Regions from separate parts of the Pedobacter sp. GSP4 genome, predicted to be linked through region 3. Evidence: riboswitches for the same ligand, from Rfam matches in the RefSeq annotation. Region 3 holds a riboswitch; each other region holds the start of a gene.
The links. Region 3 has a riboswitch for S-adenosylmethionine ahead of ACS5PU_RS06850 (SusC/RagA family TonB-linked outer membrane protein). Riboswitches for the same ligand answer to the same signal wherever they lie in the genome.
Positions count from the first base shown of each region.

Region 1 (5,521 bases), 530 kb from region 3:
TACGGTGAAGATGCAGCAGCCTTCTCTTCAGGTAATACAGCGGGCATGTCGTTATTTCAAGCTTTAAAAGCCGGAAGCCACATTATTGCGCCTGATGATATGTACTGGGGCTTTAAAAAACAGCTGCTTACTATATTTGCCGATGTATTGGAATTTGATTTTATCGATCAAACAGATCTGGAGCTGGTGAAAGCTTCTATAAAACCCAACACCAGGTTAATCTGGATTGAAACGCCTTCCAATCCTTTATTAAAGGTTACGGATATAACCGAAATTGGTAAAATTGCCAAAGCTGCTAACATTACTTTTGCCTGCGATAGCACTTTCGCCTCACCAATTTTACAGAATCCTATTTTATTGGGTGCCGATCTTGTAATGCACAGCAGTACGAAATATTTAGGCGGGCATAGTGATATTTTAGGCGGCATTCTGGTTACCGCAAAAAAAGATGAGCTGTGGGAGAAAATTAAAAATGTACAACAAACTGGTGGTGCCGTGCCCTCTCCTTTCGATTGCTTTTTACTAACCAGAAGTATCAAAACCTTAGCCTACCGCATTAAAGGGCATTGCGAAAACGGAAAAAAAATAGCAGATTATTTAAATGATCACCCAAATGTGGAGGCAGTTTTTTATCCTGGACTGGAAAGCCACCCACAACATCTAATTGCCAAGAAACAAATGAAAGATTTTGGTGGCATGATGTCCTTTTTGGTAAAAGGCGATGTGGAGACAGCAAGCAAGGTGGTTAATAAAGTGAAGCTATTTGCGCAGGCCACGAGCTTAGGTGGTGTAGAGAGCTTAATTGAACACCGTTATTCGGTTGAAGGGCCAGATAGTAAAACCCCAAAAAACCTGCTCCGTATTTCTGTCGGATTGGAGCATGTAGATGATATTATTGCCGACTTAGCGCAAGCGTTAGGCTAAAAGAAATTACGATGCATAATAATCGTTTTTAATCTGGATGCATTTGAAAAGCGATTTTATCGCTGTATGTATCTCTATCCAATGTACATTAAAAATGCACTTCTCGGTAATCCTCGTTTGTAATGAGGATTACAGCGCATAAATTAAGTATAGCCCCGCAGGTTTTAAAAATCTGCGGGGCTTAAAATTTATTTAGGATTACAAATAGTAGTCAGTTTAAGTGAATAATTAGCCTCCAGTGGCTCATTCGTTTGCGCCAAGCGCTGCGAACCGGTATTGGCCGGACAGGCGATATCGCCTGCGGCATCATAAATCAGTTTATTTCCGTTTGCCAATAATTCTTTGGGCACATACACCTGAACTTTGGTTATTGAGTAGCCTGAAGGAAAATAACGTACATAGTAACCATCAGGGTGTTTAGTCCAGATACCGCTTGGCACATCACTTCTTGGTGGCGCCATACCCGCAATAATTGCATATTTTTCCATATCGGCATAAGTATAATTGCCGGAAGCTACCAATTGGCGGATGTTATTTTCAGCCTCAAAAACTGCCCTTACACCAGAAGGCAACTGTTCTTTTGCTTTCTCCATTACATCGAATGGCAGAACGCCCAAAGCACCGCCTTCTAATTGCGTAAGCTGTGTTGGTGTAAGCAATTTAATGGCTGTTAATTTTACCTGTCCGTTAAAATCGGCAAATTTTGTTCGTGCAATAATGGTCCATAAGAGCGCCTGTATGTCATGTTGCTCTACATCGGGGTGCTTTTCTGCACTTTTTAATATCGAAACCACAATTTCTTCTTTGGGCCCTAAAACCGGCGCAAACATATAGCCATCGCCTTTCGAAGGGGCAAAAGTTCCGGCCTTTAAGCAATAGCTTTTATTGGTCATTTCATACAAACCTTCGCAGAGTATAAAACCTCCATCAGCTGCTTTAGGCAACAGATATAAGGGCTGCGCCTTCAAATTTAATGAAGTAATAAAATCAGGCAGTTTCTCGCCTTCACGGTTAACATCTTCAAAACTGGTTGTAATGGCCGCAGGCTGTTTTAAAAATTTATCTACCCCTAAGGCTTTAGCACCCTGAGCAGTGCCCACTTTTAACAGTTTATCTTTTAAGCCGCCAAATTGGGCGTTAACATTTTGTAAACTGGCTACGGTAAATAACACTCCTAGGCAAAGTGTTTTGGTATTTTTCATAAGATATAGATTTAGATAGGTTAAGCAAACATAAAATTTTAAGCGTTAACTTCATATTAAAAGTTTAGACAGTTGTTAAACTATAAAATTACTCAATTCATTTTCAATAAGTTAATGCAAATTCGAAATTTTATTTTGTGGATTAAAATTAAATTCAGACATTTGAAATATTATTTGGCGGAAAGCTAAATAAAAGTCAATCTTCACGGGTTGATTTATAAAGAAGTGGCGAGAGACTGGCTCCATGACCCACTGGCAACCCTCAGAAAGAGAAGGTGCCAATTCCTGACCGGATAACATGGTGTTATTTGGAGATATAAATTAGAACTGATGAAAACATTAAATCTTCAATCGCTTAGCGAACCCAGTCTAAACCTTAAAACAGTAGAACAGGTTTCTATTTCTTTTATTTGTTGCGATATGCCTGCGGTTACTTGTATGTGCTGTTGCATACAGTAATTTAAAAATCTTCCTTTTTTGTTTCTTTCAAACTGGAAGGTCCCGAGAAATCGGGATACGCCCTGCTAGGTTTTAGGATTATCCCAAACCACAATAGGTATCTAATCAACAACAATTAAAACGAAAAACATGTCTACATCATATAAATTTGAAACTTTACAACTGCACGCCGGCCAAGAAATAGATCCAACAACAGGCTCAAGGGCGGTGCCGATTTATCAAACCACCTCTTACGGATTTAAAAATGCCGAACACGGTGCCAATTTATTTGCACTAAAGGAGTTTGGAAACATCTACACCAGGATCATGAATCCAACCAACGATGTTTTTGAAAAAAGAATTGCCGCATTAGAAGGCGGTGTGGCAGCTTTGGCAGTAGCATCTGGACAGGCAGCTCAGTTTATCGCTTTAAACAATATATTAGAAGCAGGCGATAGCATTGTTTCTTCAACACACATTTACGGAGGCACTTACAATCAGTTTAAAGTAGCTTTTAAACGTTTGGGCATACACGTCGATTTTGCAAATCCTGATGTTCCAGAAGAATTTGAGGCGAAGATTACCGATAAAACCAAAGCCATATATCTAGAAACTATTGGCAATCCTGCATTTAGTGTTCCTGATTTTGAAAAAATTGCCGCTATAGCTAAAAAATACGATCTCCCATTAGTAGTTGATAATACATTTGGTGCTGCAGGTTACCTGTTTAAACCATTAGAGCATGGTGCAAACATTGTAGTAGAATCGGCTACAAAATGGATTGGCGGTCACGGAACAAGCATTGGCGGTGTTATTGTGGATGGAGGAAATTACAACTGGGGAAATGGAAAATTCCCGCAATTTTCTGAACCATCCGAAGGTTATCACGGCTTGGTTTTCAGCGATGTTTTTGGCATCGGCGGACCATTTGGCAATATCCAGTTTATTATCCGCGCCCGTGTAGAGGGTTTGAGAGATTTAGGACCTGCCCTATCTCCTTTTAATTCTTTTCTTTTATTACAAGGACTGGAAACCTTATCGCTGCGCGTTCAACGCCATGTAGATAATGCTTTAGCGCTAGCCGCCTGGTTAGAAAACCATCCTTTGGTAAAAGATGTACAGTATCCGGGCTTGGCCAGCAGCAAATACAATAACCTGGCTAAAAAATATTTAAACAATGGTTTTGGTGCGGTATTATCTTTTGAATTAGCAGGAAGTAAGGAAAATGCAACACAGGTAATTGATAGCTTAAAATTGGTTTCGCACTTAGCCAATGTTGGCGATGCGAAAACACTCATTATACAGCCATCGGCTACTACACACCAACAATTAAGTGAAACAGAACAACTTGCGGCCGGCGTTAAGCCAAATGCACTAAGGGTATCGGTCGGTATTGAACATATTGATGATATTATAGCCGATTTTGAACAGGCTTTTGCAGCTATAAATGCTAAAGTACCTACAGAAAGCTTACAGGCCTAAACCCATTAAGCCTTAATCGGCCATTAACAACAACAACATTACAAAATGCATAACAGTAAAAATAACAATACTTCAAAAACTGCTTCAAGCAATTTTGGAGCAACATATAATTACAATAAACAATTTAAGTTAGAGAGTGGTAAAAAGATCCGCAACCTACAGATTGCTTATCAAACTTATGGCAAATTAAATGCAAAGAAAGATAATGTAATATGGGTATGCCATGCACTTACGGCCAACGCCGATGTTTTTGAATGGTGGGAAGGTTTGTTTGGGCAAAATGCACTGTTTAACCCTAACGATCATTATATTATCTGTGCAAATGTTTTGGGTTCTAACTACGGAACTACCAATCCATTAAGTACAAATCCGGTTAATGGATTGCCTTACTATCTTTCTTTTCCGCAGTTTACCATCCGCGATTTTGTTTCGGCGCACCAGCTTTTGGCTACACATTTGGAGGTAGATAATATCAAACTTTTAATAGGGGGCTCTTTAGGCGGGCAACAAGCTGTTGAATGGGCAATTTCTGAACCCAACAAGATTGAAAACCTGATTTTGGTGGCTACCAATGCAGTTCACTCACCTTGGGGAATTGCCTTTAACGAAAGTCAGCGCCTTGCCATTACAACCGATAGAACATTCTATGCAAATCAACCGAACGGTGGTAGTAAAGGCTTAAAAACAGCCAGAAGTATTGCGCTTTTAAGTTACAGGACCTACACCGCCTACGGCAGTACGCAGGTAGAAAGCGTTAATGATAAAACCGACAATTTCAGGGCTTCTTCTTATCAGAACTATCAGGGCGAAAAATTAATCAACCGCTTTAATGCCTACAGTTACTATTATTTAACCAAGGCAATGGATAGCCATAACGTTGGCCGTAACCGTAAAAGCATTGCTGATGCCTTAAAGCTGATCAAGGCCAATACGCTGGTTATCGGAATTGAAAACGACTTCTTGTTCCCGATCTCTGAACAGAAATACCTGGCCGACCATATCACCAATGCCGAATTTGCAGCCATTCATTCAGAATACGGCCACGATGGCTTTTTGATTGAAACCAATGCTTTAACCAACATCATTGGCACCTTTATAAAAGAAAGCAGGGATAAGAAAATAATCAAGCTACAGCATACTGCTTAAGGGTAAAATACCAGCGCTAAACACTAAATAATTAACATAAAAACAAGCCATAGCTGAATATATAAACACCTATGGCAACACAAAAATAACAATGAGTAAGAATTTAAAAATCGGTTTATTTGGTTTCGGAGTAGTGGGACAAGGCTTATTGGATATCATCCAAAGTCAGAACCTAAATTTGGAGATCATTAAAATTGCAATAAAAGACCCAAGAAAGAAGCGTACCCTTAATAAAGATCTGTTTACGACCAATCGTGATGAAATTCTAAACAATACAGAAATAAACACCATTGTAGAGCTGATCAATGATGCTGATGCAGCTTACGAAA
Region 1 covers NZ_JBPZIR010000002.1:263,939-269,459, reverse strand. Annotated here, with positions in the region: gene ACS5PU_RS04770 (trans-sulfuration enzyme family protein) at 1-924, shown strand, start outside; gene ACS5PU_RS04765 (hypothetical protein) at 1,113-2,126, opposite strand; SAM riboswitch class I at 2,339-2,449, shown strand; gene ACS5PU_RS04760 (O-acetylhomoserine aminocarboxypropyltransferase/cysteine synthase family protein) at 2,715-4,046, shown strand; gene ACS5PU_RS04755 (homoserine O-acetyltransferase family protein) at 4,092-5,192, shown strand; gene ACS5PU_RS04750 (homoserine dehydrogenase) at 5,284-5,521, shown strand, end outside.
Region 1: it holds a riboswitch for S-adenosylmethionine, as region 3 does, so the genes downstream of both, ACS5PU_RS04760 (O-acetylhomoserine aminocarboxypropyltransferase/cysteine synthase family protein) here and ACS5PU_RS06850 (SusC/RagA family TonB-linked outer membrane protein) in region 3, are expected to answer to the same signal.

Region 2 (5,521 bases), on a different contig from region 3:
AATTAAAAATGCATGCACGAGATTGAGCCTTATTACCAGTGGAGAGATGATTATATTTCGGCAGAGGATGAGCGTTCGCCATTTTACAACACCGAATATTCAGAGCTTTATTTCGATAAGCAGATTTACAACTTTTTATTGCACCCACAGTGGGATGAATTCGGTTCAAGCACACTTTACCTCAAGGTGCTGTATGCCGATTACGACCGCAGTTATGCCATTATAGAGTTTATCGGCGAGTGGAACGATGCCATTAACAACGATATTATGCTGTTAAAAAGGGATATTTTAGAGCTGATGATGGATGAGGGGATCAATAAATTTATCCTGATTGGTGAAAATGTGCTGAATTTTCATGCTTCTGATGATAGTTACTACGAAGAATGGTTTCAGGAAGTAGAAGATGGCTGGATTGTTGGTGTCAATTTTCAGCAACATGTAATTACCGAATTCAGGGATAATAACATCGATTATTACATTAACTTTGGTGGAGCTTTTGATAACCTGCCCTGGCGTACATTAAAACCTTTACAGTTCTTTAAAAAAGTTGAAGAACTACTGACAAAAAGATTGAACTAAATATTTATTTTTATATAGTTAAATACACAAAATTTAAAATGGAACAACAAAATTATCAATATCAAGACAACAGTGTTTTTGTACAGGAAAACACCATTTCTAAGAAATTTTTTGCAAATGTATTCTTATGGATGTTTGTTGCATTAAGTTTATCAACACTTGCTGCCTTTTACATTTCTAACAGTGAACCAGCTTTACGTGCTTTGATCAATTTCGAAACCGGACAAAGAACAGGTTTAGGTTATGTTGCCATGTTTGCACCGCTGGGCCTTGTTTTATTAATGGGCGCCGGTTTCAATAAATTATCTTACGGTGCGCTTCTGGGCGTATTTGTACTTTTCTCATTGCTTTTAGGCGTGAGTTTAAGCTTTATTCTCTTGATTTATACCGGTGCATCTGTAATTACGTGTTTTGCTGCAGCTGCCGGTATTTTTGGTATTATGGCCGTTATGGGTTATACCACAAGTATCGATTTAAGTAAATTTGGCCCAATCTTAATGGTAGGTGTAGCAGGTTTATTTATTGCCGGTATCTTAAACATGTTTATCAAAAGCGAACAGTTTAGCTTAATCATGGCTTTTATCGGCATTGCTGTATTTACGGCACTAACCGCTTACGATGTACAGAAAATCAAAAGAATTGGTATGGGCATCCAAGAAAGTGGAGAAGCCATTCCAGAAGCAGATACCAAGAAATTGGCCATCATGGCTGCGCTAAATCTGTACTTAGATTTCATCAATATCTTCCTTTTCTTATTGCGTATCTTCGGAAGCAGAAAATAAGCAATTTAAACAGAACAATATTCTTAAGGCTGTGCAGTTTTGCATGGCCTTTGTAATTTTATTTGGCAGCAAAGCGATAATTTTTGGAATTGATGTTGCTTTGTTGCATTTTTGTATGCTTATTAAGAAAGACGGAGGGATTAGACCCAACGAAGTCTTAGCAACCTGTAACCTACAAGGTGCTAAATTCTATTCTGCAAATAGCGGGAAAAGATAAGTTTAGGATTACGATTCACGTACCAACTTTTTAAATAAGCCTTTTAGGATGTAAAATGTATAACGGAAGATGTATAATACGTCTTGCCATATTCCATTTTACATCCACATTTTACAAAACAAATGGGTATAAGAGAAGAATTAGAAAAACGTATTTTGGTGATTGATGGCGCTATGGGCACCATGATTCAGCGATATACCTTAACAGAAGAAGATTTTAGGGGGGAGCGATTTAAAAACCATCCCTGTGATGTAAAAGGCAATAACGATTTGCTTAACATTACACGCCCGGATATTATAAAAACGATACACCTGGAGTATCTGGCGTCTGGTGCCGATATTATCGAAACCAATACGTTCAGTACACAGCGCATTTCCATGGCCGATTACCAGATGGAAGACCTTTCTTACGAGATGAGTTTTGAAGGTGCGCGGGTAGCTAAAGAAGCTGTTAACGAGTTTATGGCTGCCAATCCCGACCGTAAGTGTTTTGTAGCCGGTGCAATTGGGCCAACCAACCGTACCCTATCTATGTCGCCAAATGTAAACGACCCAGGTTTTAGAGCTGTTTATTTTGACGAATTAGAGGCTGCCTACTACGAACAGGTACGCGGTTTGGTAGATGGTGGTTCGGACGTATTACTGATTGAAACCATTTTTGATACCTTAAACGCTAAAGTGGCTATTGTAGCCATTAAAAAATATGAAGAGGTTATTGGGCGTAAGCTGGAAATCATGATTTCCGGTACCATTACCGATGCCTCAGGCCGAACGCTTTCTGGTCAAACCGCCGAAGCTTTCTTAAACTCGGTAATGCATGCAAAACCATTAAGTATCGGTTTTAACTGTGCTTTGGGTGCTAAAGAAATGCGCCCGCACATCGAAGAGCTGGCCGCAAAAGCAGGCTGTTATGTTTCGGCTTATCCAAACGCCGGTTTACCTAACGAGTTTGGTGCTTATGATGAGCAACCGCACGAAACCGCGCACTTGGTTGATGATTTTATCGCATCGGGCTTTGTGAATATTGTTGGTGGCTGCTGCGGTACCACACCCGAGCATATTGGCTGTATTGCCAAAAATGCCAGGAAAGCTGCCCCGCGTAAACTTCCTGTACTCGAACCTTACATGCGTTTAAGCGGATTAGAGCCGGTAACCATTACGCCCGAGAGTATTTTTGTAAATATAGGGGAGCGGACCAATATCACCGGATCTCCAAAGTTTTCTAAACTCATTTTAGGTGGCGATTACGAAGCTGCATTGGCCGTGGCCTTACAACAGGTTGAAGGCGGTGCGCAGGTAATCGACGTGAATATGGACGAGGGGATGTTGGATTCGGAGGCGGCAATGACAAAATTCTTAAACCTCATTGCTTCTGAACCCGATATAGCCAAACTGCCGATCATGGTCGATTCATCTAAATGGTCGGTTATTGAAAATGGCTTAAAATGCCTGCAGGGCAAAGGGATTGTAAATTCCATTTCTTTGAAAGAAGGAGAAGATAAATTCCGCGAAAGTGCACGCAAAATTATGCAGTACGGTGCCGCGGTTGTGGTAATGGCTTTTGATGAGCAGGGGCAGGCCGATAATTACGAACGCAGAAAAGAAATCTGTAAAAGAAGTTACGATATCCTGGTGAACGAAATCGGTTTTCCACCTGAAGATATTATTTTCGATCCGAATATTTTAACCGTAGCAACCGGTTTGGAAGAGCATAACAACTATGCAGTCGATTTTATAAATGCCACCCGATGGATCAAAGAAAATCTGCCCTATGCAAAAGTAAGCGGTGGTGTATCTAACATCTCATTCTCTTTTAGGGGCAATAACGTGGTCCGCGAAGCCATGCACTCTGCATTCCTTTACCACGCTATTCAGGCAGGTTTAGATATGGGTATTGTAAACGCCGGTATGCTCGAGGTTTATCAGGAAATTCCGCCCGAATTATTGGAAAGGGTAGAAGATGTACTCTTAAACCGTAGGGAGGATGCCACTGAGCGCCTGGTAGAATACGCCGATACCGTAAAATCGAAGGGTAAGGAAATTGTTAAAGATGAGGAGTGGAGAAAGGGATCAGTAGAAGAAAGGCTATCCCATTCTTTGGTAAAGGGTATTGTCGAATATCTGGACGATGATGTGGAAGAGGCAAGGCAAAAATATGCCCGTCCGATACAGGTAATTGAAGGCCCGTTGATGGATGGGATGAATATTGTGGGCGATTTATTTGGAGCCGGAAAAATGTTCCTGCCCCAGGTAGTAAAATCGGCCAGGGTAATGAAAAAGGCAGTGGCTTATTTATTGCCATTTATTGAGCAGGAAAAACTCGATAACCCTGATCAGGATCAGAACTCATCAGCAGGAAAGGTATTAATGGCCACGGTAAAAGGCGATGTTCATGATATTGGAAAAAATATTGTTGGCGTTGTACTGGCCTGCAATAACTTCGAAATTGTAGATATGGGCGTAATGGTTCCTGCACAGGATATCATCAAAAAAGCCAAAGAAATAAACGCCGATATTATTGGCTTAAGTGGTTTGATTACGCCTTCGCTGGATGAAATGGTTCACTTTGCCAAAGAAATGGAGCGCGAAGGTTTTACCATTCCATTGATTATCGGTGGCGCTACAACTTCACGGATCCATGCTGCAGTAAAAGTGGCGCCAAACTATTCTGGTCCTGCCATCCACGTCCTCGATGCATCGAGGAGTGTTACGGTTTGCAGTACTTTAATGAATCCTGATGCAAAAGACGAGTATGTTGCAGGTATTAGGGCAGAATACGATAAAGCACGCGAAGCACATTTAAACAAGCGCTCGGATAAAAGGTTTAAAACGTTGGAAGAGGCCCGTAAAAATAAATTTAAGATAGATTTTCAGCCCAACCTGCCTGTTCCTGAATTTACCGGTACCAGGGTGTTCGATAATTATCCATTAGAAGAACTGGTTCCTTATATCGATTGGACGCCGTTTTTCCATACTTGGGAACTCCGCGGCAGTTATCCGAAAATTTTCGACGATAAAAATGTTGGCGATGAGGCCAAGAAACTTTTTGATGATGCCCAAACCTTATTGAAACGTATCCTTGATGAAAAATTATTAACCGCAAGAGGTGTAATCGGTTTCTGGCCGGCAAATTCGGTTGAAGATGATATTCAGTTGAGCGTTGAGCGTTCGGAGTTCGGAGACTCCAAACTGCAAGCTGAAAACTCCAAACCGGTAACCATACATACCCTCCGCCAGCAGGCCGAAAAAGTATATGGGCAGCCATATTACGCCTTATCTGATTTTATTGCGCCCAAAGAAAGCGGAATCCAGGATTATTTTGGGGGCTTCGCTGTAACTACCGGTATTGGGATAGATGAACTGGTAAACGAATTTGAAGCCAACCACGATGACTACAACAGTATTATGGCCAAAGCCCTGGCCGATCGTTTGGCCGAAGCTTTTGCCGAGCGCATGCACGAACGTGTGCGTAAAGAATACTGGGGTTATGCAAAAGATGAAAATTTGAGCAATCAAGAGCTGATCAAAGAAGAATATGCAGGTATCCGTCCGGCGCCGGGTTATCCGGCATGCCCTGAGCATACCGAAAAAGGAACTTTGTTCGAATTGCTTGATGCCGAAAACAAAATCGGGCTGCGCTTAACAGAAAGCTATGCCATGTATCCAACGGCAGCAGTAAGTGGATTTTATTTTGCACATCCCGATTCGAGGTACTTCGGATTAGGTAAAATTACCAAAGATCAGATAGAAGATTACGCCATCAGAAAAGATATGCCGATTGAAGAAGTAGAACGGTGGTTAAGTCCTAATTTAGCTTATTAACCCACTTTGTCATCCTGAGTGCAACGAAGGATCTCTAAGTGACGAACATATAATTTTGATGTAGCATTCGTCAAAAAATAAAAACTGATATTGTGTTTGAGCTGCTTCATTAGCATTCAGCA
Region 2 covers NZ_JBPZIR010000005.1:49,153-54,673, forward strand. Annotated here, with positions in the region: gene ACS5PU_RS14320 (hypothetical protein) at 13-579, shown strand; gene ACS5PU_RS14325 (Bax inhibitor-1/YccA family protein) at 618-1,361, shown strand; SAM riboswitch class I at 1,478-1,581, shown strand; gene metH (methionine synthase) at 1,701-5,399, shown strand.
Region 2: it holds a riboswitch for S-adenosylmethionine, as region 3 does, so the genes downstream of both, metH (methionine synthase) here and ACS5PU_RS06850 (SusC/RagA family TonB-linked outer membrane protein) in region 3, are expected to answer to the same signal.

Region 3 (5,521 bases):
TAAACGGTCCGGCAACTGTTTTTCCGGTAATTAGCGGACCACAGGATCTGCAGGGGCATCATTTTCCGATTGATAAAGCTGCTGAATGGGCTGATTTTGTAATGAAGAATAGTTATCCCATTAAAAACGAAATCAAACAGGATAAGTACCTCAACATCCGGAACGGAATTGAACATGTTCATCAAAAACTGGTTTCAGGTAAAGCTGTAACTGTTGCTTTTGTTGGTGGCTCCATTACTTTTAACGATGGCTGGCGCGATAAAACGGCCAATTATTTAACAGAAAGCTTCCCCAAAACCGAATTTAAGTTTATCAGGGCCGCCATACCATCTTTAGGTAGTTTGCCACATGTTTTTAGGATTTCGACTGATTTGCCACAGTTAAACCTGGTCGATTTATTGTTTGTAGAGGCAGCGGTGAACGACCGCGTTAATGGCACCGATAGCCTCACGCAGGTGAGGGCGCTCGAAGGTATTATTAAACAGGCCAAAAAAGCAAATCCTGCTATGGATATTGTGATGATGTCTTTCGCAGATCCGGATAAAAATAATGATTACAGTAGCAGAAAAATACCTGTAGAGATACAGAATCATGAAAAGGTTGCAGCATATTATCATCTGCCATCCATTAACCTGGCCAAAATGGTACACGATAAACTAGCCAATAAAGAGTTTAGCTGGACGTATGATTTTAAAGATCTACATCCTGCGGTTTATGGGCAGGAACTTTATTTTTCGGCAATAAAAAGGTTGTTGTTTAAAACTCTTTTTGAACGCTACCCAGCTGAGCAGCAGAAATATCCATTTAAAAACTTAAATACCGGGAGTTTTACCAATGCGGGTTACGTACCGATTGAACAGGCCAAATTAGGAAAAGGCTGGGAAATGGTTAAAGATTGGACCCCAACGGATGGTTTAGGTGCCAGACCAGGTTTTGTACATGTACCAATGTTGGTGGCCACTACACCTGGTGCAAGCATATCTTTCCCGTTTCAGGGCTCTGCTGTTGGTATTTCTATCGTTTCGGGCGCAGATGCAGGTATGATTGAATATGCCATTGACGGAAAATCCTTTCAAAAACTGGATTTGTTTACCCAATGGAGCAGTAGCCTGCATTTGCCATGGTATTTGCTTTTAGCTGATGACCTTCCTTTTAAAAAGCATGTGCTGACTTTAAAAATCAGTGCCGATAAGAATAAAAACAGTACAGGAAATGCCTGTAGGATTGTTCACTTTTTGGTAAACAAAAAGGAATAATTGTTTTAGGGTGTTAAATTTATAAACGGCTATTGCTGAATTGGATGATCACCTTTGGTATCAATTTAAACTTAAGCATCGAAATGTAGCATCACGATGCTTAAGCATTTATCCCGTTTATTTCTTCAACAAAGTATTAATCTCTGTATTAAATTCCTTGATAAATTCATCATAGAATTTCCCAGTTGCAGGTCCGTTAAAGCCGGTATGGATCTGTGCAACATTTCCTTCTTTATCGATAATGATGGTTGTTGGGAAGGAGAGGAATGAATCGAGTGCTGGTAATGATTCGGCTACTACCTGTTTATCAGCGGTACCGGCAATCACCTGGTCGTATTCAATCCCGAAACGTTCGCGGAAACGGGTCATTACTTTTTTTGCATATTCTGGCTCGGTTGAGCGTTCGTAATGCAAAGCAATCACTTCTACGCCACGCTTTTTATTTTCCTTATACCAAGGGGCAATAAAGCTGGCCTCATCTACACAGTTAGGGCACCAGCTTCCGGTAATGGTTAAAATAACCACCTTGTTTTTGTATTTATCATCCTTTAGCGAAATCTTTTTTCCGTTCACATCCGGAAAGCTAAAGTCAAGGGTTTTGTAGCCCGGTTTAAGGTAGGTAAGTTTATAGGCATCGGGTAGGGCTGCATCTTTGTTTTTAATGCCGGTAAAGGGCTGGCTGCCCCTTGCGCCCAAAATTTCGCCTGTTAATGAGCCATCTTTTTGAAAGGTACCTTTGTAATAGGCAGGAGAGGAGCCAATAAAGCTCGAAAGCTGAAATTCATTGCCTTCTACTACACCTTCCAGATAGCGCGAATCGCCGGTTACCCTTAAAAAAGTGCCCGTGAGTTTGTTACCTTTTTGTTTAAATAGGCCAACTGTTTTTTCTTCCTTGCCATTTGGCAATTTAAAAACAACATCGTAAGTGCCCGAGTAATCTGCTGTAGCCGGTTTGTTTAGCGTTTCAAACCTGTAATTTTTACGTTCGGCCAAAATGGTTAAGGGTTTTCCTGCTTTATCCTGTTTTCTTAAAGTACCCGATAAATGATCATTATCTACAAGCGCAAAAGCCAGCTCGTTATCAAACTGGTCGAGTTTTACAAAAAGCGAATCTGCAGTCTGCTTTACCAAACCACCTTCAAACCTTTCTTCCGCATTGCGGAAATACAGTTTCTGTTGCCCGTTTTTATCGTTAATCTCGAAGTTGAAGGGAATATCCAAACCTTCCTTTACTTTGGCAAGGCCATGCCAGATACCCAGCGCCACAAATGCTTTTGTTTTTTTCTCTTTGTCTTTTGCCTGTTGATTATTGGCCAAAACCGGTTGATCCTGAGCAAAAGTAATGGAGGTTAATATGGCCAGTGCGGCAGTAAATAGGGATTTTATGTTCATTGGGATTGTATTAATCGACTAAATTAGTCGACAAATATAAGGCCGAAATAGGGAAAGAAAAAATATTTGAATAAAAATCTATAAAAACTATAGGATAAATGGAATAAATTATACCTTTGCAGCAGTTATTTAAAAATGCTTATCAAGAAAGGCGGAGGGAATGGCCCTATGAAGCCTTAGCAACCATCTGATTTTTAAATTGGAAATGGTGCTAATTCCATCCCAGCAGAAACTGGGGTAGTTAAGTCAGTAGTTTGCGTTATCCCTATAAAAAATATATGGAGCACTTCTGACTTGGTGGGGGGTGCTTTTTTTTGTGCCAATGCTTTCTTGATGGTAACCTATTTTATTAAAGATCATTTCCAGATGAAAAAAACAGACCTACTAAAAGCTATTTATCCAATTTGCACGGCATACTTCCGAATGCGTATGCCCTGTTAAAACAAATCTGATTTAACAGGCTTTTTCAGGCTCATTTTACAGTGATTTCCATTTTTGAGGTAATACGGTTTTAGGCCGTGGTGGAATCGCTATGCCAAATTATTACCCTTTTACTCATCATTAACTACACACACACATGTTTAAAAATTTTAAATCAATAGCGTTTATCTTGCTGCTCTTTTTTGTGCAAAAGCTTTACGCGCAAAATTCAACAGTTACCGGAACGGTAAAGTCGGCAGATGGCGAAACACTGCCCGGCGTTTCTATTTTAATCAAAGAAACCAAGCAAACCACCATTTCTGATAATAAGGGCGCTTTTTCTATCAGTGCGCCTGCAAATAGTACCTTGGTGTTTTCATACATCGGTTTTAAAAGCCAGGAAATACTGCTCAACAAAAATGCCGGTCCTCTTTCCATTATTCTGCAATCGAGTGATAATTCGTTGGATGAAGTAGTGGTTACGGCACTGGGTATTTCCCGTCAAAAGAAATCGCTCGGTTATGCTGTTCAGGAATTAAAAGGACAGGATTTAGCTGAAGCCAAAGAATCTAACCTGGTAAATGCGCTTGCAGGAAAAATTGCGGGTGTAAGGGTAACCAATAGCCAGGGGAGCATGGGCTCATCAAGAGTGGTAATTAGGGGAGAAACCTCTATAGCAGGCAACAACCAGCCTTTATTTGTGGTTGATGGGATTCCGGTTGATAATTCGCAGTTAAATTCGGCAGGGGCAAGAGATTATGCCAATGCAATATCAGATATTAATCCAGAAGATATAGAATCGATCAGTGTGCTTAAGGGGCCAAACGCCGCTGCGCTTTATGGTTCGAGGGCTGCGGCAGGGGTTATCCTTATTAAAACCAAAACGGGTAAATCTAAAAAAGGACTGGGCATTGCCATTAACTCCAATGCTGTAATCGAAACGCTGCTTACCTTGCCTGTATATCAAAATGCATTTGGCCAGGGCTCGGAAGGTAAATTTAGTTATGTTGATGGCAAGGGAGCAGGTACTAACGATGGTGTTGATGAAAGCTGGGGCCCTAAGCTTGATGGAAGGTTGATTCCGCAGTTTTATTCGAAAGGGGTAGCAGTACCGTTTGTAGCGCATCCGGATAATGTACGCGATTTTTTTGAAACTGGATATGCGTTAAATAACGGCGTATCGGTTGCCGATGCCGGAGAAAAATACGATTACCGCTTATCTTACAATAACCTCAAACAGGTTGGGGTAATCCCAAATTCTGGTCAGGCGAAAAATTCGTTTGTATTGAACACTACCTTAAAAATAACCCCGAAATTAAGTTTAACCGCAAATGCAAATTACAGCAAACTTAATTCTGATAATTTACCGGGTACGGGTGGTTCGCGCTCAACAAGCACCATGCTCCAGTTTACCTGGTTCGGCCGTCAGGTAGATATTAACCAGTTAAAGAATTACCTTGATGAAAATGGGAACACTTTTAACTGGAACAACAGTTACTACAGCAATCCATATTGGGTAGCTTATGAAAACACGGTTGCCCAAAGCCGCAACAGGATTATCGGAAGCCTGGGTTTAAACTATAAAATTATTGATGGTTTAGAATTTAATTTCCGCTCTGGTACCGATTATTACAACGATAGGCGTAAAGTTAAAATTGCTTACGGCACCAACGGAACACCTTTTGGCTCGTATACCGAAAGTGCATTTACGGTAAGCGAAAGTAATACTGATGCGACCTTAAACTTTAACAAGCAGTTGAACGACGATTTCAGTTTGGAATTATTGGGCGGAAGCAATATCCGCACCCGTTATATCGAGCAGAACGATCAAAGTGCATCGAGGTTGGCCGTTGCCGGACTTTATACGCTTAAAAACTCCCGAGATCCATTGGTATCATCAAACAACTACAGTAAATTAAAATCCTACAGCGTTTATGCTTCCGGACAAATTGGTTTTAGAAACTATCTTTTTGCCAACATCACCGCCCGTAACGATTGGTCGTCTACCTTGCCTGCGCAGAACAGATCATACTTCTATCCATCGTTTAATGGAAGTTTTGTAGCTACAGAAGCATTTGATATTAAAAGTGAGGCGCTTAATTATTTGAAAATACGTGGTGGCTGGTCTAAAGTAGGTAAAGATGCCGATCCTTATCAATTGATCAATACATTTGCTTTCGGTGCGCCATTTAATACAAATGAAAAGCTTTTGGCAGAAAATCCACAACTGCCTACTTCAAACCCACAGCTTAGTCCGGGTTCTATTGATCTTAATCAAAACCTTAAACCCGAAACCACCACTTCAACAGAATTGGGTGTAGAGGCTGTATTCTTTAATAAAAGATTGCGTTTCGATTTAAGTGCTTATAATACCAATAGTTACAACCAGATTTTGGCTGCAGATGTAAGTCCGAGTACAGGTTTTACCTCTAAACTGTTAAATGCCGGAAAAA
Region 3 covers NZ_JBPZIR010000002.1:797,735-803,255, reverse strand. Annotated here, with positions in the region: gene ACS5PU_RS06860 (GDSL-type esterase/lipase family protein) at 1-1,256, shown strand, start outside; gene ACS5PU_RS06855 (peroxiredoxin family protein) at 1,374-2,648, opposite strand; SAM riboswitch class I at 2,785-2,896, shown strand; gene ACS5PU_RS06850 (SusC/RagA family TonB-linked outer membrane protein) at 3,226-5,521, shown strand, end outside.